Methanococcoides burtonii DSM 6242: one gene and its partner. The protein of the gene in region 1 binds, or shares a complex with, the protein of each later gene. Links are inferred from orthologs where the notes say so. Each region holds a gene or a part of one and is shown on either strand. Other genes may lie near its edges. The genes, in order: rnhB and MBUR_RS11320.

The links.
Region 2: the proteins of rnhB (region 1) and MBUR_RS11320 are in contact, whole or in part, in a crystal structure (PDB 3P83), measured with the Archaeoglobus fulgidus proteins. The link is inferred for Methanococcoides burtonii DSM 6242 from one-to-one orthologs. Residues at the interface, in WP_010878125.1 of Archaeoglobus fulgidus: Ala74, Ile178, Ala179, Ile183, Arg190, Ser195, Asn196, Leu197, Arg198, Gln199, Lys200, Thr201, Leu202, Asp203, Phe205; in WP_010877842.1 of Archaeoglobus fulgidus: Val39, Ala42, Asn43, Val44, Ala45, Met46, Leu125, Asp168, Ser194, Asn218, Tyr219, Pro220, Ile237, Leu238, Ala239, Pro240, Arg241, Ile242, Glu243, Ser244.

Annotation. Positions count from the first base shown.
Region 1 is NC_007955.1:436,629-453,130, reverse strand. What follows is about bases 7,963-10,824. They hold rnhB (ribonuclease HII), read right to left. Parts: upstream 9,784-10,824; coding sequence 9,142-9,783; downstream 7,963-9,141. Other genes in these bases: MBUR_RS02280 (type II secretion system F family protein), read right to left, coding at 9,829-10,824. Also shown: MBUR_RS02335 (ISNCY-like element ISMbu11 family transposase), read left to right, coding at 1-59; MBUR_RS02330 (ISH3-like element ISMbu7 family transposase), read right to left, coding at 148-1,272; thrC (threonine synthase), read left to right, coding at 1,559-2,902; eif1A (translation initiation factor eIF-1A), read right to left, coding at 3,162-3,482; MBUR_RS02315 (hypothetical protein), read right to left, coding at 3,803-4,177; MBUR_RS14280 (pirin-like C-terminal cupin domain-containing protein), read right to left, coding at 4,228-4,524; MBUR_RS14275 (pirin family protein), read right to left, coding at 4,521-5,096; MBUR_RS02305 (nitroreductase family protein), read left to right, coding at 5,354-6,178; methylcobamide:CoM methyltransferase MtaA, read right to left, coding at 6,234-7,271; MBUR_RS02295 (hypothetical protein), read left to right, coding at 7,565-7,759; more of MBUR_RS02280, read right to left, coding at 10,825-11,979; MBUR_RS02275 (type II/IV secretion system ATPase subunit), read right to left, coding at 11,997-14,393; pheT (phenylalanine--tRNA ligase subunit beta), read left to right, coding at 14,611-16,233. UniProt on the Methanocaldococcus jannaschii protein: Endonuclease that specifically degrades the RNA of RNA-DNA hybrids.
Region 2 is NC_007955.1:2,298,986-2,315,396, forward strand. What follows is about bases 7,600-10,370. They hold MBUR_RS11320 (DNA polymerase sliding clamp), read right to left. Parts: upstream 9,469-10,370; coding sequence 8,731-9,468; downstream 7,600-8,730. Other genes in these bases: MBUR_RS11310 (cobyrinate a,c-diamide synthase), read left to right, coding at 7,600-7,630; priL (DNA primase regulatory subunit PriL), read right to left, coding at 7,635-8,729; MBUR_RS11325 (transcription factor S), read right to left, coding at 9,561-9,872; MBUR_RS11330 (NUDIX domain-containing protein), read right to left, coding at 9,850-10,269; artA (archaeosortase A), read left to right, coding at 10,336-10,370. Also shown: alaS (alanine--tRNA ligase), read right to left, coding at 1-1,513; MBUR_RS11290 (hypothetical protein), read left to right, coding at 1,813-2,088; 5'/3'-nucleotidase SurE, read left to right, coding at 2,199-2,984; MBUR_RS11300 (SulP family inorganic anion transporter), read right to left, coding at 3,077-4,729; MBUR_RS14210 (hypothetical protein), read right to left, coding at 5,144-5,293; GTP 3',8-cyclase MoaA, read right to left, coding at 5,277-6,233; more of MBUR_RS11310, read left to right, coding at 6,311-7,599; more of artA, read left to right, coding at 10,371-11,148; MBUR_RS11340 (phosphatidylserine decarboxylase), read left to right, coding at 11,160-11,786; MBUR_RS11345 (archaetidylserine synthase), read left to right, coding at 11,783-12,466; ATP-dependent chaperone ClpB, read right to left, coding at 12,513-15,122; MBUR_RS13150 (PAS domain-containing protein), read left to right, coding at 15,645-16,411.

The DNA of each region.
Region 1 (16,502 bases):
TAGCTACAAATTTGCAAAATGGAGTTAAAGAAACTAACTCATTTGCAAATTATGTATGAGGTAATGTCATCAAATTAGAATGGGAGAATTTATGAGCTAATTTCAGTACTTCACTAATATTCCCTCCACTAAATAAATTATATAATCTCACCTATAACATTTCACTACTAACTTCACTTTCAACCTTTTTTTCACCCATTCCTCAACAAAGTGAACAAATAAATCAAATCTAAAAACATCTTCCTCTATTGTTTTCGGTCCCCTTTTCACTTTCATAAAATGCATTCTCTGGATTGATACCCATGCATTTTTTAACATAAATGATATCAACGCATAGAAATATCGTAGCATTGGATCTCTTGAGGATGTTTTTGGTTTCACCACATTCCGCATTCGATATGATGATTCGATCGTAAACCGTTTCCTGTAGATCGTACTAATCTTTCCGGGTTCCCAATCAATTCCATAAACAACAAACCCTAGATTCTCACAACCATTCTTCCCTCTCTTTCCTTTCAGATACTTAACATCAATAGCAATATCAAGTCCCACATCTCCTTTCTTATTCTTCATGACGTACTTTTCATAGCGTTTATTATTTCCATCAAGAATATCTTTTATTCTCTTTCCCTTTCTTACAACAGGAGTGATATGTGGAATGTCATTCTCCTGCAAAAATGTAAAAACATCTCTGGAATAAAATTCTCTGTCCAAACAAAGAATATTTATTTTGAGATTGATTTTATCAACTACGTCTATGAAATATTTCAGATAATCTGTCTTCGTTTTGCCTTTTTCCACAGGTAACATGGAAATTGTAAATCTTGTGTATTTGTTTATAATGCAAAGAGAAATATAAGAGTAGAATGAGTTTGTTGATTTCTTAGCTTGTCCTCGAATCACATAGTTTTCATTGACATAATTCACTTCTCCATAGTATGGATCATTTGTATAATCGATGGCAAGATCATACTTTTTATTTGAATCAAGGGTTTTGTGGGATGATTGCAAGAGAATCTTTGCATTGTTTTCAATGAGCTGATCGAAATCAATCTTATGTAAATGATATCTCATTGATGTTTCACATGGAGTATTATGATATTGTTTACCAATCGAATGAATTGAAAGTTTATCGGTGGACATTCCGAGAATATTAGTGAAGAGGTCTTTAGGAGTAAGTGATCCATTTATTGAAATGGGAATGTTGTCCAGAAGTGGTGGTAGAACAGTTTTGATACAGTGAGCAGGTGTTAATTCTAGTCGTGATAACATGGAGGGGGCATTTTAAAGGTATATAAATGTGCCGAATGGTGTTGATTTAATGGATTATGCAGAAATTAGAGAACTACTGAATTTGTTAAAATTATGAATATTGGTATAATAACGATTCTGGTACACTTCTCGAAATGATCGGATGATCAGGAATTTTCGAGGCATATTCAAATGATTATCACGTTCCCATCGAAATATTAATTATAAAGGAAGCTTTTCATACTTCATACACCTTTAAAGAACAAAAGAACATAATGTTCGCCAATCAAATTGATATCTGATCAACATGAAACTCTATAGTACCAATCTCAAAGCAGACGAAGTATCTTTCGAAACTGCTCTTATTACAGGTCTTGCTCCGGATAAAGGCCTTTATATGCCCAAAGATCTCCCTCATTTCTCAGAGGAAGAGCTTAGTTCCCTAAAAGATGAACCATATCCCGAGATAGCCTTTAGGCTGCTCAGCAGGATCCTTGAAGGTGAGATCGATGAAGCATCATTGAAAGAGATAACATATGATGCTTACGATTACGATGTTCCTCTCGAGGAAGTGGATGAGAACACTTATATAATGAGACTTGACCGTGGTCCCACTGCTTCATTCAAGGACTTTGCTGCTCGCATGATGGCAAGGCTGATGCAGTTCTATCTCAAAAAAGAGAACAAGAACCTGACAATTCTAACGGCTACTTCCGGAGATACCGGCAGTGCTGTAGCTCATGCATTCTACGATCTTGACAACATAAAGGTGATCGTTCTATTCCCTGAGACTGAAGTATCAGAACGTCAGAGAAAGCAGATGACGACCCTGGATGGCAACATCTCTGCCATTGCAATGGATGGGAAGTTCGATGACTGTCAGGCATTGGTCAAACAGGCTTTTGCAGATCCTGACCTTAAGCATCTGAACCTTTCATCAGCAAATTCTATCAACATTGGCAGACTTATCCCCCAGTCGATCTACTATTTCTATGCTTACCTTAAGCTTAGAGAGTTCCCGGAAGAGATCATCTATTCCATTCCTTCTGGAAATTTCGGTAACATGATGGGATGTGTGCTCGCAAAGAGAATGGGAGTGCCAATCAAGAAGATACTTGCTTCTGTGAATGAGAACGATGAGGTGCCTGTTTTTTTCAACACAGGTGAGTACTCCAAGATCGAACCTTCAAAAAACTGTATCTCAAATGCAATGAATGTCGGTCATCCAAGCAATCTTGCCAGATTGGTGACAATATATGGTGGTGAGATGGATGAGACCGGCCACATAACTAAGATGCCTGATATGGATGTTCTCAATAATGATATCTTCTCTACATCAGTTACCGACGAAGAAACAACGGCTATTGTAAAGGAATTCTATGAGGATTATGGTATTTTCATTGAACCCCATGGAGCAGTCGGAATAAAGGGACTTCTGGATTACAGGGCAGCTTCTAATGACGATACACTGGCTGTAACACTCGAGACCGCTCACCCGGCAAAGTTCCCTAAAGAAGTGATGTCTGCAATAGGTGTCGATCCTGAACCACCCCAGACACTCAAGGATGTCGAGTCAAGAGAGGAATTTATGGAATCTATGGGAGCTGACTATGAGCAGTTCAAGAATTACCTGAAGGAAAAGCTTGACTAAGCTTCTCCTTCGGTTATCATTTCCTATTTTTGTTATTTTTAGGGGTAGAACCTTTCTGGATCGCCTGGATTCCACTATGTTCTAGCATTTTTTTATACATACCAGATATTGATGTATCCAGATCAACGGGTTTAAAAATATGCTATCGAGTTTAAATGAACGTCTTCGTACCTCGAAAACAATAAATTCAAAATATACTCAAAAATAGATTCAAGAAAAAATAAGATGATATGAAAAGCAAAAATTGCTATTCATATACTTATTTCAGGAAACCCTTTCTCTCAAGCCACTCGACCTGTGGTCTTGTGTATTTCCATATTACTTCTGCTTTTGAATCCTGGAAGTCCCATGGTGTGATAATAACAATATCGCCTTCACGTACCCACATTCGCTTTTTCTTTGAACCAGGGATTCGTCCCATTCTTACGATACCGTCCATACATTGGAGGGTAACTCTTTTTCCTCCGAGGAGGGCACTTACGGTTGCAAGTATCTCATTGTTCTCTCTTCGTGGAGTCCTAACTCTTGTGACAGCTGGAGCATCTGTCTTGCTACCACGACCTCCATTATTTTTTTTCATATTACTTCTATAATTGGCCAGATTAATTCCTCTTTATTTTAATGATAATTTTGAAAATTTTTGACACATTTCACTCAGACAATAAGTGCAATACCTCAAAACATTGTGGTCATCTTCCCGCCTTAAGTCCATTTTCGATCTTTAAGGGCCCATACAATTCATTATTAAAAATGAGATGATTTTAAATAACAAATCATAATCGTACTTTTTAGTTATAAACTCCATTCAATCTATATAAAGTCAATTGAAGAAGTTGTATGATTCATCTTTCATCTCATGATATTTAGCTATTTTGTTGATATCAAAGCACATTTTTTGGCTCAAACCCATCCTTCTTCCTCATATATTTTTATACCTTTATCCATTAATTGTCTGATATCTTCAAAAACAGCGGCATTGAACCTTTTTATGTGGAAACAGGACTTGCCTTTAAGAAGATGTAATAGTTCTTCAGTAGCATCATCAAATCTGTCCTTATGCGTGTATATGGGGGAGAAATAGAATCCAACGTGATATTTCTGTATGATGATGAAAGCAAAGAACATATCTTTCTTCTTTGTCCTTCCGATCTGTACAGGTTTTGTTCCGTAAATATCGTATCGTCTGCTCTCATCTATTTTTACAGAGAGGGGTGGCACATAAGAAGAAAGAATAAACCTAAGTCCATTGAAGATATTTTGCTTTTCATCTTCCATATTGAACAATTGATCATTTTCTAAATAAATATGTTTACTAATTTTTAATCTCAGGATCTTATAAATGTCCCTTTCCTATATTCTTCAAAAGCTATCTCTAACTCTTCCTGTGTATTCATCACAATAGGGCCATACCATGCAACCGGTTCATTGAGTGGTTTTCCTGAAATGAGCAAGAAGCGAACACCATTATCTCCAGAAGTGACTGAGATATGGTCACCGTCATTGAACATAATAAGATTTTCGGAACTAATGAATGATGAATTGTCAAGGTCTGAATAGTTAGTACCGTCCACTTCATAAGCATAGGTGCATTCATTTTCATCAAAAGAACCGTTTCCCTTCATTGCATATGCAAAGACGGTATGTCCCATTTAAGTAGGGTGCGTGAATCTATATTAGCTGGAATTGTCACATCAAGATATTCAGGATCAGTCACAATGTCCTGTACAGGGCCTTTATTTCCTTCGATTTCACCGCAAATGACCTTTACACGAACATTGTCATCTAATACTACTTCCGGGATCTGCTCACTTTTTATTTCCTGATACTTTGGCTCCATCATCTTATGGGATGCTGACAGGTTAGCCCACAACTGGAATCCCCAAAGGCTGCCATCGGATTCACCTTTGGGCATTTCCTGATGAATTATTCCGCTTCCGGCGCTCATCCACTGCACATCTCCTGAATTGATCACTCCTGAATTGATCACGCCTGAATTTCCCAGGCTATCACCATGCTCTATTTTTCCTGAGAGTACATAGGTTATAGTCTCTATGCCCCTGTGCGGATGCCAGGAAAATCCCATTAAAAATTCATTCGGATCGTTCGAATGGAAGTCATCAAGCAAGAGAAAAGGATCAAGTTGAGGTGGCTGGTTAAAACCAAAACATCTTTTCAGGTACTCCTGCTCCTTCAAGGGTCGGTCTGCTCTTTATTATTTTATTTATAAATCTTGTAGTGCCCACATAAATTCCCCATAATGTATGTTTGTCTGATACTATATGTTGTTAATGCAGAGCAGATTGATTGCCAAAAATAATATATTTGAATTGTTTTGATCAAAGGTCTAACTGAAATGATCATATTTAAATTTGGAAATTGGCAGATGAAAAGTTTATACACTTCTAAGATCAACATTAAACGAATATATATTCTATAATCTTAGGTGATAGTATGCAAGTGATCTCTGTAAACCCTGAACTGTGCACCAATTGTGATGTATGCGTAGAACTTTGTCCGATGTCGATAATACTTCCTTCAGAGGAAGGTGGAACTCCTTACAGTCCAGAAGAAGCAACTGTATATTGTTCAAAATGTGGACACTGTGAAGTGTTCTGTCCCGAGGGTGCAATTTCTACTTTGTTTGACTCAACTTACTATCAATTTCAGGATGATAGTCCTTCCTCTCTTACGCCATCAGAGATCGGAAAATATATGGTAATGCGGCGCTCGGTCAGAAACTACAAGGATGAAAAGGTGGAAAAGTCTACAATTGAAGAGATACTTGATATTGCACGTTATGCTCCTTCCGGGATGAACAATCAGCCTGTACATTGGACCATTGTCCACAACCCGGAGGAAGTTAAGAAGATCACTTCTCTGACCATTGACTGGATGCGAGAGGTAGTGGCCGATGATATTGAACATCCTCTCAAGCCACTGATGCCAACTCTGATCTCAGTTTATGAAAATGGCAGTGATCCGATATGCAGGGGAGCACTTCATTTGGCTTTTGCTCACGCTGAGGCTGAAAATCCGACTGGCTATACTGACAGTATCATAGCGCTTTCATGGTTCGAGCTTGCAGCACAGGCGTTCGATATCGGGGCATGCTGGGCTGGTTTCCTTGCCATTGCGGCAACATCCTACCAACCACTCATAGATGAGCTTGACCTTCCGCAAGAGCATGTGGTGCAATACAGTATGATGTTCGGTCATCCTGATCATAAGGTCAATGGCATTCCGGGAAGGGAGCCTGTGAGGGTAAATTGGAAATGAGTGTAAATAATACAAAATAGTTTATAATTATAAGGTAAATAGTTGGAGAATGGACTCACAGGAGTCCTTTCTCCAAATAATATTCATCCCTTGCAGCAACGAATGCTTTCAAATTATTCAGGGATGTATGTGGTGCCAGTCCACAACCCGGTGCGAGAATATCAACTCCATCCTCTATGCACTGTTTTGCTTCTTCTTTCACCTTTTCGGGCTTCATCCCAAGAAGTGTATGCACAGGTGATACATTCCCTATCAGACAGGCTTTGTCACCGATGGCACTTTTTGCATATTGGACATCTACCTTTTCTTCTATGCTTATACCATCGAAACCAGAGATCGCAACTTTCTCGAGGATATCGGCAGAATCCCCGCATATGTGGGCTATGGTCTTTCCTTTTATCTCACGGTTAAGTCTTTTGTATTCCGGGAATATCATCGTTTCAAAGAATTCCGGTGGGATCAATTCTGGTCCTGCTTCCGAATCAGGTATGCAGACAACATCAGCCCCGCGTTCTAGGAGTGCATTTGAATATTCTATGCAAATATCAGTACTGAAAGTTATCAGTTCCTTGATGGTATCGGGGTGTGAAATGAACCACATGAGGTAGTTCCTTACACCAACAAGTGATAATGTAATAGCAGCCGGCCCGAGGTGACCTGCAATTATTGGTATATCTTCATCAGCTCTCTTCTTGATGATCTCTGTGGCATCCAGAATGGTCTTGATCCTTTCAGACTCAAGGAAATTCTCAGGCACTGTCAGATCTTTCACATCCTCGATGGTCTCAAAAGGAAAATCGTGAATGGAAGGTTGTGTGTCATAGGTCCCTTCTCCCATCGTACACCCTAATGTCTGGGCAATAGCAGTTCCATCGAATGGATAACGAATGCCTTCCAGGCCAGCGATCTCATGTCCTGCAATGGCGAGTGTAGCCATTTTCTCTGAATTAAAATGTGCTTCCGGCCACTGTGTGCCCGAAGCTTGCATTAGATCAATAGTCCCTGTCTGTGTAACTGAACAAACGGGTACTTTGTCTACTTCTTTCCCTTCAAGCGATCTGATGAATCTTTCTTTTGGTGTGATATCTGTCAGGTGAAACCCTCCTTTATTCGATCTGAGCTAACATTCCTATGTAAATAGTTCAATATAGGCTGATATATCTGTTTATTAGTTCTATACAATTTCAGTATCTGAACTACTTTAAATTTGTGATTCAGAAGTTAGCTGTAATAGCTTAATATTCCATCTTGGTAATGGGTGAATCTCAGAGGGTTGCAAACCAATGAATTCTGTGCAGGAACATTTAGTTAATATATAATTGGAGGCACTATCCGAGTAAGTCCACAATTATTGAATTGAATAAAGAAATATGATGGTGATTTGAAATGAGTGAATTAGATGCAATATCGACGGAAGCACCTGAATGCATGGTGTGTAAACACTTCATTGAATCGATTGGTATGCCCGCATGTAAAGCGTTTCCATATGGTATTCCATCAGAGATATGGCATGGCTTCAAGAAACACAATGGATCATACGAAGGTGACCATGGCATTCAGTTTGAATCAATTTCCAAGTAAACAAATGATTGACTAAAAGGTTTTTTCATTTTTGTATATAATCTATAACTTTTCGTACCTATAAGCAATATTTATATTATGGTCTAAGCCAATTCATTTCATATTGCAAACTACTACTTATGCATCCAATCAGCTTCTTACTGTCAAACGTATCTTCAAAGACAATAATAACTAGGATCAATTTTGCATTGACCATGAAGACATTCTTCGCAATGTTGAGATTGAAGAAGTCAACAAGATGTTATCTTGCAAAGATAAGAGTCGTGGTTTCTTCACTTATCAATGTGAAAGTTGTGGTAATTACAAAACGGTCTATTTTGGATGTAACAGTCGTATCTGCACAAATTGTGGTCTAAATCATACTGAAAAATGGTCTAAATCTCTCAAACGTGCAATGTTCAATGTAGTTCATAGGCATGCTGTTCTTACAATCCCGGATCTTCTGTGGGGTTTTGTTAGAAAGAATCGTTTTCTACTAAAGGTTTTGATGGATGCAGCAATTGTAGCAATTAATGACACTATTTCATTCAAGCACAGGAATGGTCGTTTGCTTGCGGGTGCTATTGTCGTTCTACATCCATTTTCCAAAGATATGGGTTTTAATCCTCATCTTCATATTCTTCTAACTGAAGGTGGATTTGATATGTATGGTAAATTCATTCACCAAAAGTTCATTCATTTTAAGACCATGCGAAAAACATGGCAATACCAAGTGCTTACGAGATTCAAAGATGCCCTCTCTAAGGTTCAAGCATTCTCCCATCTTGTAAATCAACTTTTTAAAGAATATCCTGATGGATTTTATGTTCATATGCCAAAAAACTCAAGAATCACTAACAAACAAAGGATGGCACAGTATGTCGGCAGGTATATCAAGCATCCAGCTATCGCAAATTCAAGGTTGTATAGTTATGATGGAAAATCCGTTACTTTTTGGTATAATGATCATGAAGGAGTAAGGCATTTTGTGACAATGGAATTGCAGGAATTTATTAGAGCGTTAATTCAGCATATTCCTGATCGAAATTTTAAAATGATACGGTATTATGGTGCATATAGTCGCAAAGTCAAAAAGAGATATTCAAAGTGCTTACAGAGAAGTATAAGGCAGACAAATCTCAAAGACTTCAGAAAAGTGTTGAATAAGTGGGCGCCACAGTGTTTATTTTGTGGTGGCAAAATGAAGTTTGTTTGGTATGAGAAAAAACCACCTGGGGAAATTGCGGAAGTTAATGGCAATATAAATGATCGGGGTATAGTGATGGGGTAGTCGTACCTACAATAAATTTGCACCCGAAGGGTGCTTTCTTGTATTATTGCATTTACCTACTGGATTGTTACCTATTTTTCATAGAAATTGCTAAATTTATTCCATTTATTTATCACTGAATGAACTTCTGTGCTGTTTTCCATGAATGTCTTACAATATCGGGAAAGGAGCTATTCTCACGGTACCAATTCTCAAGGAACTTCTTGGTCTTAGGATCTGATGGATAACCACTGCCGATATCCACGCCCATGTCCACCTTTATCTTCTCTATAAGTTCATCACGCCTGACCTTTGCTAATATAGATGCAGCTGAAACAACTGGAAATAGATCGTCTGCCCCATGTTTTGAGATAACTTCCGGAGGTGATACATCTGGATGCTTTTCCATGTAATTGTCAAAAAGGCGCTTCCCAAAGCGTTCCTCCTTCACATCTGCTGCATCCGCATAGATCTTGTCAGAAGGAAGTTCCTCAATGACCGAACCAAAAGCAAGCACCATAATATCATTCATGCTCATCAGTTTTCGAAGCTCATCGATCTGATTAGGAGATACCTCATAAACGAACCATCCATCTGCATATTTCTTTATCTGAGCGGCAAGATGTACTCGCCTTTTTGGGGAAAGCTTCTTGGAATCCGCAACTCCCAGATTCTTCAGAGCATTGCTTTTATCCTCATCGATCCTCACACCGCCTATGCACATCGGCCCGATGACCGGACCCTTCCCTGCTTCATCAATTCCAATTATTTTCATTGAGATCTTCCCTGACATGATTACCGTTGTCCTAAAGCATACTACTCATACGAACACAGTAAATATAAGGTAGCCGATTCCCATCATAATAATTGAATGCTTAAGTCCTGACATCACACTACCTTCCCCCATAGCACCTGCCATAAGTCCTGAACTTAAACCCTGAATGAGAGAAGCATGCATGAAAAGACGGGTATATCCTTCAAGATCGAAACTACCCAAAAATCCACCCGCACCACCGGATTCGGTCATCTTTTCCCCAGCAGCTGCCATCTCCGCAAGAAATGTCGTAGAAATAACATAGATAACGCCTACGAACACAAGGAAGGAAATATAGATGATCACGATATAGATCATCATGCTCATGGCACGTTCTCGTTTCATTGACTGTTCGGAAGCAGCATCGCGAGCTGCCACCAGAAGCACTTCACCAACATCACCACTTGATTCATTGGCCTTTGTAATAAGCGTCAGTGACCGTGCAATTACCTGTGTCCGAAGCCTGTTGGCAAATCTGATAAGAGAATCATTGACATTCATACCCCATGAGATATCTGCCCATATCATCCGGATCTCATTTCCAAGATGTCCGGATTTTGATTTTGCCATCAGCTTTATAGAATCACGAAGTGTCATCCCTGTTTCATTTGTACTTGCAAGCTTCTTCAAAAAATCTGGAAAATTCCTTTCAAGATGCTTTTTCTTACGGGACATTATCTCATGGAAAAGTGCCATTGGGACTATGGCAATGAACAGTGCAAGCACGATATAGTCATCAATAAATCCAATTTTTTGTGCTGTTGTCACGAGACTTCCGATATTTGACCAGAAAGGTATGACAAGAACCAGAATTGCTATAGGGATAGTAACAGCAAGAGAATAAAGGGGATTGTGCATCAAAAGATCAAAAGGGTTTTTCGCGAATTTCCTGACAGAAAGTAATTTTTTGGCTTTCGCAAAATTCAGATAATATTCCCTATCACGCACATTATCTTCAGTATCATTGATAAGTTCCCCTGCATCATCATAAACTGGTTCCAGATATGAAGGAAGAACAGGAATACCATGCTCAAGTATAGTCCGGGTAGGCAATAGTTCAGGTTCACCCATTTCGCTCGGAGTTATGATACTGATCATTACCACGAACATAAGGGAGCCTATCGGCAGAACAGCATATATGATAGCATAGACCATTACTTCCGATCCGGAACCCATGACCGCCATCATGACGCCCATGATTATAATGAACAAAGGACCAGCAACGAATGCGGTCACATACGACTCTGCAAGTAGTCCGAGGGTCTCCAAAAAGCCTTTCTCGTCAATAGATGTTTTTTGAAGATACTGTTCGGCTTTATCTTGAAAATAGCGTGGAATACTGCCACCACTATCGATAATTGTAATAAGATTATCCATTAGTTCATTGAATCTATCAGAAGGGGATCTCTCACTTATGTTAGAGATCGCAGTCTTCATGTCATATCCAAAATAGTCCATTTCACGGATAATGGCATTGATCTCTTTCGAAACTTCCCCATAAGTACTGCCGGAGCGTGAAAGCAGTCTGAACACCTCAATTATGTTCATTCCACCTTTACTAAGTGCATACATAAAAGTGACTGCGTAAGGAAGCTGTCTGTCAATATCACCTTTCCTTTCACTCGCCTGAAACTTGGGATAAAGCATGAACATCCCATATATTCCACCGCCAAGAGAAGCAGCAAAGAAGAGCATTATCAGAAAACCTACGAATATACCCTTAAATTGCAATATCCATGCACTGGACTCAGAGAACTCCAGTTTTGTGATGGCTTCCGGTAGTCCGACTACATAGATAGAGATATACGCAACAAAAATACCAATTATCAAGCCGAAGACACAACTTAGTAACGAATAGAATATTGCATTTGAGACATACATCTCATAAGAGAGTGGTATTCTTGCTTGGAAAAGCTTTAACTGGAGATTTTCATACTTATCTTTCCTCTCTTGAACATAATCACCAAGTAATGTAAAAGGTAATTTTTTGAGAATATTTAAATATGTACTGGCCTTCTCTTTGGAATAACTCGTACCGTTACTACTGACAGAGAACTTGCTCTTTAGCCTTGTAAGTAATGAAGATTTCTCAGCATTGGAAGAAACTATAGCTTCATCATGCTCATTTTTTATTTCCAGAGAGTTTTTTTCGGACACGTTTTCACTCCTGAGGATCAGAGCAAATTCAGGTGCTTCAAAATTCTATTTGGGTTGGATTGATATGTGTTGATTATGGTCGATATCTGCTTGAAGTCCTTGATGTCGTTATCTACCATGTATTCAAGGACAAGCTGGCGATTCTTTAGTTCATTATTGACATCCATAGCATTCCAACCCCTCTGAATACGTATATCCATTAGGGCTTTCGATTCACCGGTCCTGTGAAAAGTATCTGTATTAGAATCCCATACAAATACATCGTTCGTCCTGATATTATGCGTGTTAGGGTCAATATCGATGATCTCCACAAGTTTCAGATTTCTTCTGACACGTTTACCATTTGAATAGGTCTGTGCCTGAATACACATGATGTCAAGAGCCTGTATCATGTTACGCGGAACACTGATCGGAGGATTTTCCAGTCGGTGAATTGCCGATGGAACTGAGTCTGCATGCATTGTAGAAAATGTAGTGTGGCCTGTGGACATTGCCTGAAAAAGAGTGAGAGCTTCCTTACCTCGAACTTCACCCACGAGAAGATATTCTGGGCGTTGACGAAGTGCAGCTTTCAAAAGATCGTACATGTCTACTGCACCCCTCTCATCTGACGTGAACGAATCCCTTGTTACCCCAGGTATCCAATTCAGATGAGGTAACTTCAATTCCCTTGTATCTTCAAGGGAGATTATCTTTGCTTTTTCAGGAATAAAAAGAGAAACTGCATTCAGTGATGATGTCTTCCCTGATGCAGTCCCACCTGCATAGATAAGGCTCTTATTGTTCTCGATGCACAACCAGAGATATGCCATAGCTTCCGGTGAGAAAGTGCCCCATTTCAGAAGATCTACAGGGGTTATTGGAACTTCATTGAACTTCCTGATAGTGAAAGTACTGCCATGGGTGGTAACACTCGTACCTAACGTCATTTGTATCCTTGAGCCGTCCGGCATGGTAGCATCCACCATCGGATCAGCAACAGAGATGTGTTTGCCACTCCTCTGTGCAAGCTGTATTATAAAAGAGTCCAATTCCTCTTCATCAAAAATAATGTTCGTAGCAATGTTCAGGTACGTTTTATGGTACAGGAATATAGGTTTGCTGTGACCATTCCCTGAAATATCCTCAAGGGAATCATCGTTCATCAAAGAATCTATCTTACCAAAATGTATGAAATCACGTCTGGTGTAATACAATATCTTTTCGAGCATGTCAGGAGTTATCCCGATAGCATAATCCTTGATGATATCCCTTATTACTCTCCCAATAACCTCTTCCTTGTCATCATCCTCACCTATCTTTTTTACAAGAAGTATATTGCGCAGCCTATCCTGTACTTCAGCCAGGAAAACAGTCTCAAAATCAGACATTGAAGGCTCAACAGCATAATAGAGATGATTATTACTATCGTCGTTGTAAAGGATGACAATGAAAACATAAGGTTCATTGACCCAGTAACGGTCAACTTCTTCATAATTATCAATACCGTCAAAACAAGAAAGCAAACCGTGCAATTCTGGATCGTATGCCTCGATCTCTTCATTTTCATTATGAAATAGATTTTTGATCTTCTGTACAAAGCCAATATTTTCAGCAGAAACACGCTTTAAGTCAGTATCTTTAGGCTCTTCATCAGGTTGTTCATCGGTTGATTCATCTGTTCCTGCGACAAGTTGTTTAGTAAGTATCTCATTGAATTGCTCTTCAGCGTCCCCATCAGTCAAATCGTCTGATAAAGCGTCTTCGGAAGGCTCATCCGGCATATTGTCCTTAATTTCAAGAACGTTATCCGAAATCGTATCTACATCAAGGCTTTCATCTTGGACATCGGGAATATGAGTTTCCGAATTCACTGATTGGAGTGCCAATTCCTCTTCGGAAACTGTTGTGATTGGCTTAAACCTTTCATGATCACTCACATTCGGGATCCATTCTTCGGTAGGATCTCGACCAGGAATATTAGTACCAAACTTCTCAGACCTTGGCAGAAGTATTCCGAATTCATTCTCCATCTCTCTATCTTCAGGAGGTCTTTTCGAAATATTCACAGGGGAAGACATGCCGCGTGGTTTCAGTATTACAGCATCAAGGTCTTCTTTATCAATATCCATACCATAAACAGGTTTGAATATTTTTGGTTCTTCAAAGCCAAACCGATTAACAGGCGATGATGTTGAACCACTCTTGGGTTCAAAGACCTCTGGTCCTTCAGGTTTTGGAGAGGAGGATGCAAAAGTCTCATTTCGGTTTTCGGGAAGTATTCCTTTTGCAATCAAATTATCAGAGCCTGATAGTTCCTCCCCTTTATTGTCTAAATGATCAGGATCGTTCTTGAAAGCAGGTTTCCGACCGGAATCATCCACTGAATCTGAACCAGCTTCCTCTGTTTTTTCGTCTGCTTTTTTAACCATCATTACACCGCAATGGTTCATTTGAAGCCAATACAAGCTATATAGTAACCAATAATTATATTATTATAATTATGATTACTAATTATTATACTTATTGTTGCTATTTCTCCATTTAATGAAAAGTAATGAAAAATATTAAATCTAAAGCTATACATGTTCGTTCTATTACCGGTTCAAATTGCAATCTGGTCATGAATAAATGACCATGGAGATAACCCCCATGCCAATAATTACCTTACAATACGAGGATCTGGAATCACTCACAAAAGCAGACAAGGATACGATCATAGACCGTGTACCAATGATAGGTGCGGATATAGAACGTATTGAAAAGGAAGCCATCGACATCGAGTTCTTCCCCGACCGACCTGATCTTTACAGTGTAGAGGGAGTAGCAAGAGCAATGAGAGGTTTTATGAACATCGAGACCGGCCTTTGCCAGTATGAAGTAACGCCATCTGGTGTTCATATAGAACTCGACGAAAAAATAAAGGAAGTGCGGCCTGTCCTTGGATGTGCTATTGTAAAGGGTATCAATTTCACATCCAGTTCTATCAAGTCATTGATGGATCTCCAGGAAGATCTGCACTGGGGTCTTGGAAGGAACAGGAAGAAAGTGTCTATCGGAGTTCACGATATGACAAACATCGAACCACCTTTCAAATATCAGGCAGTCAGCCCGGACTTCGAGTTCGTACCCCTTGATTTTACTGAACCGATGACAATGGATGAGGTACTTGAAAAGCATCCAAAAGGTGTTCGCTTTGCAAATATACTAGAAGGGATGGAGAAATATCCTCTGATAACTGATTCTGAAGGAAAGGTGCTTTCATTCCCACCAATAATCAATGGAACCCTTACAAGGGTCGAGGAGAGCACTACAGACCTTTTCATTGATGTTACAGGTCTTGGAGATGCAGTATATACCGCACTTAGCATCGTAGTAAGTGCACTTGCTGAGAGGGGCGGAAAGATAGAGTCAGTAAAGGTAGTATATCCTGATGGGACCGAGAAGGTCACACCGGACATGACACCAAGAACTCTCAATGTACCACGCTCAGATATCGATTCACTCATCGGCATAAAGCTTACAGATGACGAGATCATCAACGAACTAAAGAGAATGAGGTTCGATGCAAGCGTTCTTGAGGATGGAGATATGTTCGAGATCAGCGTCCCGACATACAGAGCCGACATCCTCCATAATTTCGACATCGTTGAAGATATTGCCATTGGATACGGCTTTGATAAGATAAAAAGCGAATTCCCAAAAAGTGCAACCATTGGATGTGCACACCCGATCTCTGTTACAAGAGGTGTCATGCGTGAGATAATGGTGAGCCTTGGTTACTCCGAGGTCATGCCATTTACACTTACAAGCCAGAAGGTACATTTCGAATGGATGAACAGGGAGGAGACAGATGATGTGACCTTCGTACTTCATCCCATAAGCGAAGACCAGACAATGGTACGTACCACCATTTTGCCGAACCTTATTGAAATATTTTCCCTGAACCAACATCATGAACTACCACAGCGCCTCTTTGAAGTAGGTGAAGTAGTCGTTAATTCAAAGAACCGCCTGCACCTTGCAGCAGCCTCCATACACGCTCAGGCTAACTTTACAGAGATAAGAGAGGTCCTTGATGCGGTCATGAGGGAACGAGATATCGAATATGAGGTCGTTGTATCTGAGGACCCGGCATTTATCGAAGGCAGGCGTGCAGATATTCTTGTCAACGGTGAAAAGGTCGGAATGATGGGAGAGCTCTATCCTGAAGTGATCATTAACTTCGGCCTTGGACAACCTATCGTTGGATTTGAGATTGACCTTACAGAATGAACCCTTTTCTATTCCCGGAAATATCCGGGAAAAATTCTTTTTTTAATTGATATGATTAAAACTTAGAATTACGATAAAAGATACGGGCCCGCCGCGATTCGAACGCGGGTCAATGGGTGTCTTCGCAGCATATTACTACATCGAAGCCCATGAGGATGTCCTGGCTACCCTACGAGCCCTCTTTCAAAATTACGATGCTATCATTGTAATTGTTACTATTAAACCTTTCGTCACAACTTCCACTTGTGGCTACTTATTTTATCACAAAT
Region 2 (16,411 bases), 1.9 Mb from region 1 along the record:
TCTTGTCAGCAAAAGGCACAACTTTCTCTTCTTTCTCTTCGGACTGGCTATGTTTGTCTGCAACAAGTGAATAGAAATTGTCTGGCAGATCGACTTCGACACCTACATCAGATGCTACTGCTTTCGATATCTCTGGTGGTATGCCATGGCTGTCATACATGTCGATGATCGTCTCCAGTGGCATTTTCTCACCGCTCTCTTTGTAATGTCTGGCGGATTTCTCCATCATTCTTCTTCCACGTTCGAGAGTTTCTGCAAACTTACGTTCCTCATGTTCCAGGATATCCTTGATTACATCGAACCTTTTCTGGAATTCCGGATATTCGGGCAGGTTGTTGATGTGCATCTGTATTATCTCAGAAATAGGGATCATTATACCAAGGTCCTTCATCATTCTGAGAGTTCTGCGTATGACAAGTCTTGCCAGATATCCGGCTTTCACATTGGATGGTATGATGCCGTCACCGATCATGAACGTCAGACATCTTGTATGGTCAGCTATGGCATAGACATTTTCCACAGGCTCCATGATGGAGCTGAGCTTGTCCGCAGTGATGCCAATGCTTGCCGCAACCTGTTTTCTCAGTTCCAATAGGTTTGCCTTCTCGCTTATGTCCATAAGTCCTGCAAGGCGTGCATTCTGTGAGAGGATATGTGAATATTCATTGTTCTCCAGTTCGTGTTCGATACCTGCCAGTCCCATAAGTTCGTTCACAATACTGGGGAAAATTGCATCGTAAATGGTTGGTGAACCTTTTGAAGCCCAGACTAACCTTTCAAGTCCGTACCCAGTGTCCACGATGTAATTTTCCATCTTGGAATACATGTCACCTTTGATGTCGATATCTCCATTTTTGTCCTTCTTGAGATTCATGAACACAAGGGTTGCGACCTCAAGTCCTCCAATGAGTACTTCAACACATGCTCCTGCATTTCCACCGCCTGCCCATGGTTCTTCCTTATAGGTAACAGCCATAGGGTCTGCGCCAAGGGAATTGAGAAGTCCATCGCACAGTTCAAGAGTGTGCTCTTTCCAGTATATTTCCTCGTTCTTCGTGTTGAAGGCATGGTGTGCCATCATCTCGAAAGTTGTAAGGTGCCTTCCACTCTTCCCAACCGCATCAAGGTCAGAAAGCCTTATGCATGGCTGGGAGATCGTCAATGGGTTTGCCGGTGGGGGAACCTGGCCTGATGTAACGAATGGCTGAAAATCAGCAATTGACGCAATTGTCAGGTATATATCATCTCTCCATCTGGCGATGACTGGGTATCTTTCTATACGGGTATGGCCCTGCTCTTCAAAAAAGTTCAGGTAGAACTCTCGCATGTCTGGAAGCTCTAACTCTTTTTTGAACACTGGATTTCCAATAAATGAATAAGGGTCGCATGGCGCATCTCCGCACGTAGACCTTTCTATGTCTCGTGTCCAAAAGAAGTTACCACACGTAGGGCACTGTTTTCTAACAAAACCGTTATCAGAGAAAAAATCGATTTGATATTCATCTTCAAGCATAATGATTCCAACTGTAGTCGTTATTCTATAATCATAATGTGTAAATTAAATAATTAGTGAAACGTGTTCTATCCGTATCCTTCAATGGTTTAAATACATTTCTCATTTGAGTAGTCTATCTTCAAAACTTTACATTTGTATATTTCTTGTCAATGGCGCAAGATAGCGATAATCAATGTCCTCTCTCTTCGGTGTGTACATATGTGTACACAATTTGCTACGATTGTCTTCGTTTCATGGACACGCTTGATATATGCATGTCCATAGATTCTGTAACTTAAGTAGGAAGGGAAGTGTCCATGATGCAAGCAGTAAAATATATGTCATTGGTTTTCAGAGGCGTAGTAGAAGAATACGACAATACGGGTGTCCGACCATCTGTTTTTATGGATGCTGCCGGTGATCTTCAGATCTATATATGCGATCCTATTATCGATGATCCTAAGGTAATGGAATCTATCAATGAAAATGAGCTTGAGGCAAATGGTGGTCAGTTCGTTGGTTTTCTTGAAAGCTCCTTCAATGCACACTATAACAAGGTGAAGCCGGAGATGGAGTTACTGCACTCAATGTGAAATAAATTTGCTTGGGACTGTTCTGTTCCTGTTAATTTTAGATTCCTACTCCTTCTTTTTTTCATTCTTGTTCCATTAACTATAACACTCCAAAGAACAAAGAATGCACAATGTCAAAACGAATACTTCTTACCAATGATGATGGTGTGTATGCTGCCGGTATCAGAGCAGCTTACCGCAGCGTGTCCGACCTTGGTGATGTTACTGTCTCAGCACCAGCTCAGCAGCAAAGTGGTGTGGGTCGTTCCATATCCATATTCGAACCACTGCGTATTACTCGTACTACCATTGACGGTATTGAGGTACATGCGATCGGTGGGACTCCTACTGATTCTGTTATTCTGGGTATCTTTACTATCATGAAGGAATTGCCCGACCTGATCCTTTCTGGCTTCAATATAGGTGAGAACATCAGCACAGACACTATTACGACCTCCGGGACCATCGGAGCTGCACTGGAAGGTGCAAGTTATGGTGTTCCTGCCATTGCCGCATCCTTGCAGGTGACCGAAGAGGGATTGAAATTCGATGACCTCCGGGATTTCCAGCATGACTTCGATGTTGGTATCAAATTTGTGAACGGTGTTGCAAAAAAAGTCCTTAAAAACGGTCTGCCTGAAAATGTCGATCTTTTGAACATTAACATTCCTCATTTTGTAGAAGAGGACTCTGAAGTTGAAATAACAAGGCTTGCTCGCAAGTTCTTCCGTACGGGTGTGGAGGAACGCCGCGATCCAAGGGGAAGGCCATATTACTGGATAGCAGGTGACCTTATCCACACAGCCGAAAAAGGCACTGATGTCAATGCCATAGAAAAAGGTCACATCTCAGTGACACCTATATCACTGGATGCAACATCTCCCATCAACTTTTCAGAAATTGAACATCTGATGTGACCTTACGGTCAGATGTTCATATATCTCCCTGGATATCTCAGTTCAACAGTATAGCTTCTCTAATCTATTTTGAACAGGTAGGGATGTTCTCATCAATTTCCCTCCCTTTCCTGTAAATATCCAAGGGCTTCCTGTGTGCTTTTGAATACTATGACATCCTTTTCCTGCATTAACTTGCTAAGGACCGTGTCAGAGTTGATCGATCTCATTACCTCCGGCTGTACCGTTGTCAAATATACTTTTTCACCTGTTCCTTTTCTGGTAGTGATGAAGCTTTTCAACCTCTCTATACCTGTGGTATCGATAAAAGGAACATAACGCATTCTTATTATTATATGGGGCTTGCTCATATGTATGTGTTCATCGACCTTGTTCTCGAATACGGCCATTGCACCGAAGAAGAATGGACCATTTATCGTATAGACCGCTACATTATCTTTCAGGTAAGGGTCTGAAAGTATCGTAGCATTTATTCCTTCGGAAGGGTCGTAGCCCTCCATTGACTGGACATCGATTATGTTGGTCAGGCGTATGAACAGTAGTATGATTGAAAGGAACATACCTGCCTGAATGGCAAATACAAGGTCAGTTAGCACCGTCAATGCAAATGTCGTCAATAGGACGAACGTATCCATCTTGCTGATATTTATCGTGGTCCTGATCTCATCTACATTGACCATTTTGATCGAGACAAGTACTAGTATACCTGCAAGATATGCTTTTGGAATGTACTGTGCTATTGGTCCGAAGAATATCAATATCCCCAGTAGTACCAATGCATGAATGACCCCTGACATACGGGTCTTGGCACCTTCTCTTATATTGACCGCACTTCTTGCGATCGCTGCTGTTGCAGGAATGCCTGCAAAGAACGGAAGGATAACATTTGCAATTCCCTGGCCTATCAGTTCCTTGTTGCTGTTGTGTTTGGTGTTCGTCATTGCATCACAGACCACAGCACAAAGGAGTGATTCTATGGTTCCGAGAAGAGCTATGGTAAATGCTGCTGGAAGGACTGCATACATGAGTCCTATGTTGATGTCCAGCATGTGGATCTGGGGTATGATACTTGGGATCTCTCCTACTATAGGTATCTTCAGATCGAAATGATATGTGAGGATAACTGAAAGTACTAAAGTTATGATGGAGGCAGGGATATTTTTCAGATATTTTATGTTAGACAATACTTTTGGCAACAGTAGCATGAGTATTATTGTACCTGCAAACATGCTTAATGCCAAAATATTCATCGCGTCAATGCTTGTGAAAACATCATAAACGGTTTCCCACACATGTTCACGGGCAGGCAATACCAATCCGAATACATTGGATAGCTGTCCGATCAATATTATTATTCCGATACCGCTTGTAAATCCTGATATGACTGGCAGCGGGATATATTTTACAACTTTTCCCAAACGAAAAATGCCGAAAAGTATCTGGAAAACACCTGCTAAGACCCCTGCTAACAATAATCCTTCAACACCATAGCCATTGACAGTTGATAATACAATAACGGTCATAGCACCTGTTGGTCCGGATATTGAATAGCGGGAGCCGCCAAAAGTGGATACTAGCATTCCTGCAATAATGGCAGTGTAAAGCCCCATTACCGGCTCAACTCCGGAAGCGATTGCAAAAGCGATGGCAAGTGGGAGTGCCACAACTGCAGTGATAAGACCTGCTTTCAGGTCGCTCAAAAACGATTCTTCAAAATAGTTCTTAACTTTCTGTTCTGTTCTCATTAGATCAAGTCTGTGGTATTTTAGTCTGAAAAATGGATGTATTATTATATCAATTTTAAATAATATGTCTGAACGATATCGTAAATAGAGTACTCCAGTAAATAGTTTTTGGATATTTCCTAACGATTGACTAATAAAATAAACACATGACTATACTTTGGGTAACACCTTCGTTGTCTGAATTGAAGAACGGATACATTCCGTGGTTGTTTGGGCTAAACTAGTTCAATGTTCGAATTAAAGAATTGTTCACTCAATACCACGCTAAAAGTGTCATAAACAGTTATAATTTGAGTTAATGGGTGGATAACCTGGAAGGGATAAGTTAATGAATGTAACGATGTCGAAAAAACGGGTTGAATTGCAGAGCTGCTGTCCGTTCAATTTCGCTCTATGGCTCCTGTCTTTGATCTCTTATTTTTGAATTTTGATCGTCATTTCTTTCCAGCCCTCTTCGACACCATGTAATGTCTCCACAGAAGAGCCGGTCATGGCTGCGAGTATCTCTGTAACGAAATGATTGATCTTTATGTTATTTCCATCAACTTTAAGTTCTACTTCCATTTTTCGTTTCCCCTATTATTGTTTTATCTTTCATGTCCCTGTAGAATGGTACTCTGCGATCAACAGATCTGCGTAGTAGTTCCGGCAGTTCATCAGGTTCTGCTTCTGAGATGTCTATGAGGTTGTTGTTGACCAGCAGGCAAGGTTTAAGCTTTCCATCTGCGGTTATCCTGAGCCTGTTGCAGTTGGCGCAGAACTCCGTATTTTCAATCGGTCTTACGAACTCGACCTCAGCACCATCGATGATGTATTTCTTACGGTGGTGCATGTTACGTATGGTAATATTGTTTGCATGTGCTTCAAGTTTTTTCTCTATCTTGTCCGCATCAAGATCGTATTGTTTTCCATCCTTGAAATCCATCACCTGGATTATCTGTAGGATCAGATCGTCTTTTTTACTTCGGACAAGGTCCAGCATATCCCCGATCTCATCTTCATTGATACCTTTTAGAAGTACCATGTTCAGTTTGACAGGGGTCAGTCCGGCACTTATGGCAGCATCTATTCCTTCAAGGACCTTATGCAGGGTTTCCGGGCTTCCATGAGTTATATATGCATACTTTTCTGGATCGAGGGTATCAAGACTAACATTGACGCGGTCCAGTCCGGCCTCTTTCAGACTGAATGCGCGCTCTTTGAGAAATACGCCGTTCGTTGTAACTGAAACATCCTTTAGTTTTGGAAGTTTTCGGAGTATGTCCTCAAAATCTTTCCTGACAAGGGGTTCTCCACCTGAGAACTTGACTTTGTTGACACCGAACTTTGCCGCAGCGCTGACGATGACAGAGATTGTCTTTGCGGACATTTCTTTCCTGCTTCCTTCATCACCTTCGCTGTGGCAATAGATGCAATCAAGGTTGCAGCGGTTCGTAATTGAGATCCGAAGGCTTGTAACCGTACGTCCGAACCTGTCTGTCAAACTATTACTGGATGGATTCATGGTCGTGCACACAAAATGATTCTTAAGTTGTGGAACAGATGGTAATCGATATATATAAAACCAACTCAATTAGTGCCATGAAACAATCAGTCCTAATTGCAGGAACGCATAGCGGTGTCGGTAAAACGACTGTTGCTATGGGAATTATGGCAGCTCTTACCAAAAGGAACATGAAAGTACAGCCTTATAAGGTTGGTCCGGATTATATTGACCCCACTCATCATACAGCTATCTGCGGGGTGTCCTCAAGGAACCTTGACACTTTCATGATGGGTGTGGATGGCGTTCGCAGAACTGTGGATAACAGTTACAAGGATGCTGATATCTCTGTTATAGAAGGGGTTATGGGTCTTTATGATGGTATGGATTCAACGGAGATCGCCAGCTCGGCACATGTTGCAAAGTCACTTGGTATACCTGTCATACTGGTAGTGAACGTACATGGTATGTCCAGAAGTGCCGGTGCTATTGTTAAAGGTTTTACTGAATTCGACAAGGACGTTGAAATTGCAGGTGTTATCCTTAACAGGGTGGGAAGTCCACGCCATGCAAAGCTGATCAAGGATGTCCTTCAGGATATTCCGGTCGTTGGTACTGTTCCGAGGAACAATGATGTGAAAGTACCTTCAAGGCATCTTGGTCTGCATATGGCATCTGAGCAGGATTATGATGTAGATATGCTTGCAAGTTTCATTGAGGAAAATGTCGATATCGACACAATCCTATCTCTTGCACGCGAACCTGTTAAGCCTAAAGTTGAAGATGAAAGGTGTGTCGGAAATATGTCCGAGGTAAACATAGGTGTTGCCAGGGACAGTGCATTCTGTTTCTATTATGAGGAAATGTTCGATATGTTCAGGAAATGTGGTGCGAATATTGAGTTCTTCAGTCCTCTGGACGGTGAACTTCCTGATGTGGATGGCCTGTATTTCGGTGGAGGTTATCCGGAACTCCATATCGCAGAACTTGAACGGTCAAGCACGACAAAGAAGCTCAAAGACCTTTCTGCTGATGGTATGCCCATCTATGGTGAGTGTGGAGGGTTGCAGTATCTGTGCAGTTCCTATGAGATAGAGGATGTCGTGTACAAGATGGCAGATCTCTTCTCTGCAGAAACAGTGCAGACAAAAAGGCTTCAAGCACTTGGATACACTGAGGGTGTAGCAAAAGGCAAGTTCATAAAAGGACCTGTCAGAGGCCATGAATTCCATTATTCTCTGACGGAATGTGATAGTGATTCAAGGCTTGCTTACGAAATGTCCCGTGGTAAAGGCATCATGAACGGAAAGGATGGTATCACGGAGCATAATTCCCTTGCAAGCTATATGCATGCGCACCCTGGCTCGTTCCCTGTAGACAGTTTTGTGGAACAATGTCGCCAGTACAAAAAGAGATAAATGCTTACTGAGGGGGAGTTTCTCCTTCCTTTTTCTCTTCATGCCCTTTTTCGTTATCGTTTTGCATCCTGTTCTTGACCCACACTCTTCTGCTATAATATCCTAAAGGATGCTTAACTCCTTTGCATAACTCATCCGGAGCTGAACAGTTGCCATAGGTTCTCATCGTGTTGCAGGATGGCGGTTTATATGTTGTGCCGGATGAAGTTCCAGCGATGTGTTCTATCTGGTAGCGTGTTTTTTCCTCGTCAAAATCCGGGGAGATGTTGAACATTGCTACCACTTCATCAACGGACATCCCGATATTTATTAAGAACGAGGTCATTGCAAATCTCATCGAATGTGCAAGGTTAACTCCTGCACGTACATTTGCGATCGCTTGCGTGATACATGGTGGGAACAGGTCACTTTCGACTCTCTGGAACTCTCCTACTCCGAATTCGGTCTTCTTCTTTTCCAGTTCTTCACTGATTGTATCCGTATGCGGGATGCAGGCTTCACATATCTCTTTCGGAACGGTTACTGGGAGTGAGTTCTGTATCCGCAGGCGTATTGCCTCCTGGAGCAGACGGGCAAGCTCTTCCTTGCTTATCTTTACGTAACCCTTCTTCATCTTCCGGTTTACCAGTTTCCAGTTAAGGTCCTTCAAAGGACTTGCAAGTTTGATATAATCCGTAAAATGCAGGTCGAAAAATATGTCATGGGTTTCCGGATTCTCGTAGATCTCCGCATTGATCCTGAAATCAGTGGCCAGGTCCTGTAGGAACTCAGGTTGTTGTGTTTTCAATAAATGGTATGCAGCCTTGGCTTCAGCGAGTGCATATTTTCGGGTTAAAAAAGGGTCATCTATGCAGGATACGAGTATCCTGGAAAAAGGGTAGGACAGCAATTCAGTAAGTATCTTTCCTTCTTCTGAACTGGATGGGGATGGTTTTTCTATCTCGCCTTCAAGCGCTTGTATTACGCGCTCTCTTCCCCTTATACGTGCGGATTCCAGTGCACGCGAAGATAATAGCTTGTCCGGTGAAAATCCGAGGCTGCCGACATATTCGGATGCCTCGGTAACAAAGGGGTATAAGGCGAGATGTCTGTTATCCATTTTAGTCTGATTCAATTCTTGGTGCAAGCAGATATCCAATGGTGCCTTTTCCGTTGGCAATACTGAAATTGATCTTTATAGGAAAATCGTTGCCTAGGTGAAGTGAGATCTCGTTGGATTTTGAAGCAGGTTTTATAATGTCTGACAGGTAGTCAAGCGAGAACAGTGAACGCACTTGAGATGGCTTGATGTCAATAAGCTGGTCACGTGTCATGGTGAGCTTCACACGGTCGGTGTCACCCTCTGCTTCCATGAAGAAGGATTCTCCTTCAACACCAAGTAACATATGGTCACTTATTTTCTCAGCAGCTTTAACAGCTTTTTGTAGGTCCTTTCCGTTAAGGACTATTTCTGCTGGCAGTTCAAGCTGTGGAATTCTAGGTTCTGCACGGATCGTAGATGGGTCAAGCAGTGAAATTGTATATGAAAAACCGCCTATCTGGATCTTCAGTTTCTTTGATTCCTCATCGAGTTCCATCTGGACCTTATCGTCCCTGTCTGCAACTCCCAGTATATCATTGATCCTTGAAAGGTCCAATCCTAATTCACAGTCATTTGCTTCAAAGTCATCGAATGCCTCTGGGGTAAGGTCAAAACTTACCATTGCAACGTTTGCAGGGTCAACCGCCCTTACAACAACTCCTTCTGGTGAAATCCTGAACCTTGCTTCGTCCACGAGCACAGAAAGTGTTTCGATCGAATCCTTTAGAAGATATGCATCAATTGTCGCCTTGAACATGTTGTTTCTCCGCCAAATAATCTCAATTTCAATTTGTTTATATCATTTCCCGTATATATGTTTTCACTGCGTTTTTCAGTAGATCATATATATTAGTCGTATTCACGCCATGTGTAGCTGCACTTGATACATTTGAAAAACCGTGTTTCCGACTCATCGGCGGACCTTAATTGTCTTAGCCACCAGTATGCAGTATTGTTTCCACATTCTTCGCATCTTGCAGTTGTTGTAGGAAGTCCGATATCAGTATCACCTTCAAGGACAGTGACCTCTCTTTCTTCCCTTGATGATGTGCTCAAAAGGTCTGGAGCTGCATCCTTCACTTTCTCATATCCACATTTTCTACATTTAAGCGTCCCTTCGATTGGGTGCATCATACTTTTACATTTTGGACAGAATTCCATTAATCTCATCTCCTGCATCATCTATCATTTTTCGGTGGTCGAAAGCCAGTTCAGGCAATTTTTCGGGATCGAACAAAGCTACATCTGCTGCATCTGTGTTCGCTTCCGGATTTCCATGACCTGTTGCTAGATAGCATACGGACACAGTGTGTCCACGAGGATCGCGCGAAGGGTCTGAATACACTCCGATCAATTTAACAAGATCGATAGATAATCCGGTTTCTTCAAAAGATTCTCTGATTGCCGCAGCTTCAGTTGTCTCACCTACCTCCACAAAGCCACCTGGTAGTGCAAATTCGTTTTTGAACGGGTAATTGTTCCGTTTGATGAGTACAATCTTACCATTTAAGATGATTACGGCATCAACAGTCAATAGGGGTGTTGTTGGGACTGGCATTTTTTACAGAACCTTATCCATTTAGCAAGATACTATATATGATACCTGTTATAAAGATACTATATCATGATTGAAAACGTACTTTGGATAGCCGTCGCATTAATGATGGCATCTGCTATCCTACCTCCAACAAAAAGGATAAAGTTTCTGGTTGGTGGTTTAGGGTGGGTGTTCTTTTCACTACACTGGGCTTACCAGCCATTACATTATGTCGCGATAAACGATTATTTTAATGTAATACTCACTATAGCCATTGCTTTTTTCTGTTTGTTCATGGCACAGAATATGATCAAGGGTTACAAAGGCTTTTCAGTTTCTGAAGAAAAGGGTCACCTCAATACTGTGCTAATGGTCACAAGTGCAACTGCGCTTGGTTCTCTTTTCTATTTCCCTTTCGCGAACATACCTTCGCTAAATCAGTGGATCATTTCCACAGTTACTAATAATACAGTGTGGATGCTCCAGACGTTGGGGCATGATGTGCTCGTAAGTGGTAATGAAATAGTTTATAATGGATATGCTGTTAGTATCATACTTGCCTGTACTGCAATTGAAAGCATTGCTTTGTTCACGGGTCTTATAATCTCTATAAACGCTCCTAAAAGGAAGCTCTTTCAGGCTTTCATGGTCTCAGTTCCCGTGATATATTCATTGAACCTCATCAGAAATACCTTTGTAATAGTTGCATATGGTGATCAGTGGTTCGGTCCTGAAAGTTTTGAAATTGCTCATCATATCATTGCCAAGTTCGGATCAGGAATCGCACTTTTTGTCATTGCCTATGTAGTAATGCGAATACTGCCTGAACTGCTTGACCTGATCGATGGTCTGTGGGAAATGACCACAGAACAGTTAAGGTCATTCGTACGTAAGATCTAAGGGAACCGGAAATGTTAGCTAAAGATTCTCTTTCATGGGTAGTTACTGTAGTTACTCTGACGGGTATTTTCCTGACCGCAGCGGTCTTGACGGGAATTGATCTTGTATGGTATTTGTTCTATATGTCTCTCTTCTTGACTTTTTTTGTCATCTGGTTCTTCAGGGATCCTGATCGGACTACCAGGATATGTGACCATTGTATGTTCTCAGCAGCCGATGGCAAAGTTATGGATGTAAGTGGACGACGGGTCTGTGTATTCATGAATGTCCATAATGTACATGTGAACCGCACACCTATATCTGGTGTCGTAAAGAGCATAACTCATAAAAAAGGTGGTTATTTACCTGCTTTTCATAAAGATTCTGAGCGGAACGAACGCACTGTCACAGTGATCAAGAGCAGTCACGGTGAAGTGAATGTGACTCAGATAGCCGGTGTAATGGTTCGCAGGATCGTTTCTTATATCAATGTAGGGGATGAGCTTGTCAATGGTGAAAAGATAGGGATGATCCGCTTTGGTTCCCGCGTAGATGTGACCATTCCAGACGATTTTGATATTGCCTGTAAGGTCGGCGACCGGGTTTATGCAGGTGAAACGGTAATTGCAAAAAAAAAGAACTTTAAGGTACGGAAATGACTTTTATAAAAATCCTTAAGATACCAGATGTTGTGACACTTGGTAATGCCATGTTCGGCATACTTTCAATTTTCAGTGCATTTTCTGGGAAAGCGGATCTGGCTTTCATTTTTATTCTCTTTGCAGCCATTGCTGATGGTGCAGATGGATTTCTGGCTCGTAGAATGGGTTCAAGTGCTATAGGTGAAAATCTGGATTCACTTGCAGATGTAATTTCTTTCGGTACAGCACCTGCAGTTGTCATCTTTTTGATATATGGTCATCTCCAGCCATATCTTGTGGGTACTGCTGCTTGTATCTATGTTCTCTGTGGTGTTCTCAGACTTGCTAGATTCAACACGAAACACAAAGAGATCCCGGATTTTGAGGGACTTCCAATTACAGCAGCAGGGGTTGTTCTTGCTTCTTACTTGTTAATGGACGACAAATATATAATACTTTACGGGATTGTTATTTTGATGCTTCTATTATCCTATCTTATGATAAGTGAGCATCCTTATCCCAAACTTCGTCATCCTAAAGCAATGGTTATTATGGCAATTATCTTCATGCTTCCAGTATTGTCCTATTTTGTCCTGCCGGAATATCTCTTCATCTTTGCTACATTAATTTTTTTATTAATGCTTCTTTATCTCGAATCTCCACTTATGAAGATTCCGCGGCAGTATTATGATGAATGAACAATTAAATTAATGGAAAAAGTGAAGGGTAGTGTCCCTTCATTGATCATTGCTTTGCTGGCTCTGTTCTTACATTGACAACGATTCCACGGTCATCGGCATCCACTTCTATGGTGGAACCTTCAAGTGCCTGTCCTCCGACTATTAATTTTGCAACTGCGGTTTCTACCTCGTTCTGAATGACACGCTTGAGCGGTCGTGCTCCATAAGTTTCACTGTAACCTGCTTCGGCAAGGTAATGTTTCGCCTTCTTTGATATTTCAAGCACCATTCTCTTTTCCTTGAGCCTTTGTATAAGGTCAGTTGCTTTAATATCTACGATGGTCACAAGCTGTTCCTTTGTCAGGGGGCGGAATATGGCCAATTCATCGATACGATTTATGAATTCCGGGCGGAAATGTTTGGCAAGTTCGTTCTGTGCCATCTCCTGCATCTTAGCATAATCCTCACCTTCCTCCAGTTTCGAGAGTGTGCGATCAACACATATGTTAGATGTCATTATGATCAGTGTATTCTTGAAATCCACTGTTCTACCATGCGAATCTGTAAGTCGTCCGTCATCAAGTATCTGGAGCATTACATTGAACACATCATGATGGGCCTTTTCTATCTCATCAAAGAGAACGACTGCATAAGGTCGTCTGCGAACTGCTTCTGTAAGTTGCCCTCCTTCATCGTGACCGATATATCCTGGTGGCGCTCCGATAAGGCGGGATACAGTATGTTTTTCCATGTACTCTGACATGTCGATGCGTATCATATTGTTCTCATCATTGAACATTTCCGCAGCAAGTGCCTTTGCAAGTTCGGTCTTGCCAACACCTGTTGGTCCAAGGAATATGAAACTTCCAATAGGTCGTTTCGGGTCCTTGATACCTGCATAAGCACGTATGATCGCATCTGAAACCGCTTTGACAGTTTCGTTCTGCCCAACAATTCTCTCATGAAGCTTCTCTTCCAGATGTGTGAGCTTTTCACGTTCTCCTTCCATCAACCTCGTTACCGGGATGTTGGTCCATTGGCTTACTACCTGTGCAATGTCCTCTTCCCAAACCTCTTCCTTGAGGAGCATGTCATCCTGTTGCTCCTGCAACTTTGTCTCCTCTTCTTTATACTGATGTTCAAGAGGGGTTAAACTACCGTATTTCAGCTTTGAGGCCAGCTCGAAATCTCCGCTGTTCTCAGCAAGTTCGAGTTGTATCTTAATATCCTCTATTTGCTGTTTCAGTGATCCAAGATTTGCAATGGTGTCCTTCTCGCTTTGCCACTTAGCACGCATAGCATCGGATTCAGCACGAATGTCCGCAAGTTCCTTTTCAAGGTCGGCCACTCTTTCCTTTGAAACCGCATCCTTCTCTTTTTTCAGTGCTTCTCTTTCTATCTCGAGCTGCAATATCTTACGATCTGCCTCATCCAGCTCGGATGGTTTGCTGTCAATGGCCGTTCTTACCTTCGCAGCTGCTTCATCAACAAGGTCTATTGCCTTGTCTGGCAGGAACCTGTCCGAAATATAGCGGTTACTGAGGACCGCAGCTGCCACAAGTGCAGTATCCTTAATTCTTACTCCGTGGTGAACCTCGTATTTTTCTTTCAGTCCTCTGAGGATGGATATGGTATTTTCGACATCCGGCTGGTCAACAAGGACCGGCAGGAATCTTCTTTCAAGGGCTGCATCCTTTTCTATGTACTTGCGGTATTCGTCAAGTGTAGTAGCACCTATGCAATGCAGTTCACCTCTGGCAAGCATTGGTTTTAGCAAGTTCCCTGCATCCATCGCGCCTTCGGTGGCTCCTGCACCCACAATGGTGTGCAGCTCATCAATGAAAAGGATGATCTGTCCTTCGGAATCAGCAACTTCTTTTAAGACCGCTTTAAGGCGTTCTTCAAACTCTCCTCTGAATTTTGCTCCTGCGATAAGTGCACCCATGTCTAATGCTATGATCTTCTTATTTTTCATATCCTCGGGGATGTCATGCTTGGCAATACGCAGAGCAAGTCCTTCTACAATAGCTGTCTTGCCAACCCCTGCTTCTCCTATGAGTACGGGATTATTCTTTCTGCGGCGTGAAAGGATCTCTATGGTATGCCTTATCTCCTGATCCCTACCTATTACCGGGTCAAGTTTTCCCTGTGCTGCAAGTTCGGTGAAGTCAATTCCGTATTTCTTGAGCGGTTCCATTGTGTCTTCTGGATTTTCGCTGGTAATGCGCCGATTCCCCCTTAGTTTTTTAATTGCTTCTAGTGTGGCATCTATTGTGATGCCTGCTTCTTCGAGTATCCGGTAACTTGTGCTCTCTTTTTCTTTCAGGAGTGCGATGAGCACATGTTCTACACTTATGTATTCATCATTCATTGAACTTGCTTCATTTTCAGCCGTGTCCAATACTCTGCTGTATGCCTGACTTACGTAAGTCTGTCCACTTCCTGATCCGGATACCTGTGGCAGTTCTGACAAATGGTCTTCAAGTTCCTTTATTATCGACTGATTTTCAGCCCCTATTCTGTCAAGAATGGTAGGTACAAGCCCACCAGTTTGTTCCACCAATGCAAGCAACAGATGTTCGCATTCTGTTTGTTGGTTATAATATCTTGCAGCAATGGAGAAAGACTTCTGTATGGCTTCCTGTGCTTTCTGTGTAAAACGGTTAAGGTCCATTTTTACCTCCGTATATATGGTGATGCAATGGTATTCGAGATTCTGTCCTTTTTAACATCTGTAACTGAAACATTTCCCCCCTGTTCCACGTATAATCTCAGATATTCAAATGGTTTGTTATTGTTTGATCATCAACTAATGTCAAACAAGTTCATTTAGTGTATATCACATTTAAACATTTCTAAAAAAATAGTACTCAACATGCTTACAAATATTTCCGAGGGGTGGGGTAACGTTGGAGACTCTTGCAAAAATCTTGGCATTAAAATTTCAAGTGGCAATCATCATCTTCAAAACTTCATAGATGCCTGTCTTGTCTATATAAAAAAAAGATTTCTGTATTTGCGTGGTGGTAGTCTCAAAACAGCGGTATGTGAGATGAGAACGGATTCTGAGAGGATATTCGATGAGTTAGAAATAATAACGGAAGTTATTGATAATGAGATTGGACTTAAATGCCGTCCTCATTGTATTATAATTTACAATGGTACTAAATTTGTATTTGTATGTATACACTTATATATGGTATCAAGCATACTTAATTGTGTAACACTGTTTGTGGGGACAACGTGTTTAGTAATGTGGGGTATGGGAATGTACATTGTCACTGGATCTTCCGGTGAAGGGCTTTCGGGCTCATCACATACATCTGAAAAAGATGGCCTTTTAGAAGGAAATGAACTGGAGCTTTTATGTCTGAGCTTTGATTTTATAGATGGCAAGATATCCTTTGAACAGGTTGCACAGCGAATAGTTGAAAAGATTCCCTTTATTTTCATTCATCCTGATAATGTATGTGCATGCATAGATATTCAAGATTCCTTTTACACATCCTCAAATTTCAAAAGGACAAATAATTCTCTTAGTTATAATGTTTCTTTGGATGATGAGTCTGTTGGGGTCATTTCTGTATACATTTTGGATGAATTGGCTGATATGGATTCCCGTTTGTTTTCTAAAAAAGAAGAAGAGATGTTCAAAAGAGTTGCCAATCACATTGAAATGATGTTAATGCATCGGAATATGCATACTTCCTCCTTTGAAAAAGAGCAGTCATATCGTTTTCTTGTAGAGAACATCAAGGATATGGTCTACTCTATTGATGTGGATATGAACCTGTTATACATTAGTCCGCAGGTTATTTTTTATGGTTATACTCCTGAACAGATCTCTTCTGGAAACTGGCTGGATATAGTTCATCCTGATGACAGGGGAAGGCTCATTGATAGTTATCGCGCTACGGTCAAAAATGAATTTAATGAACCGACTGTTTTCAGAATATTCGATTC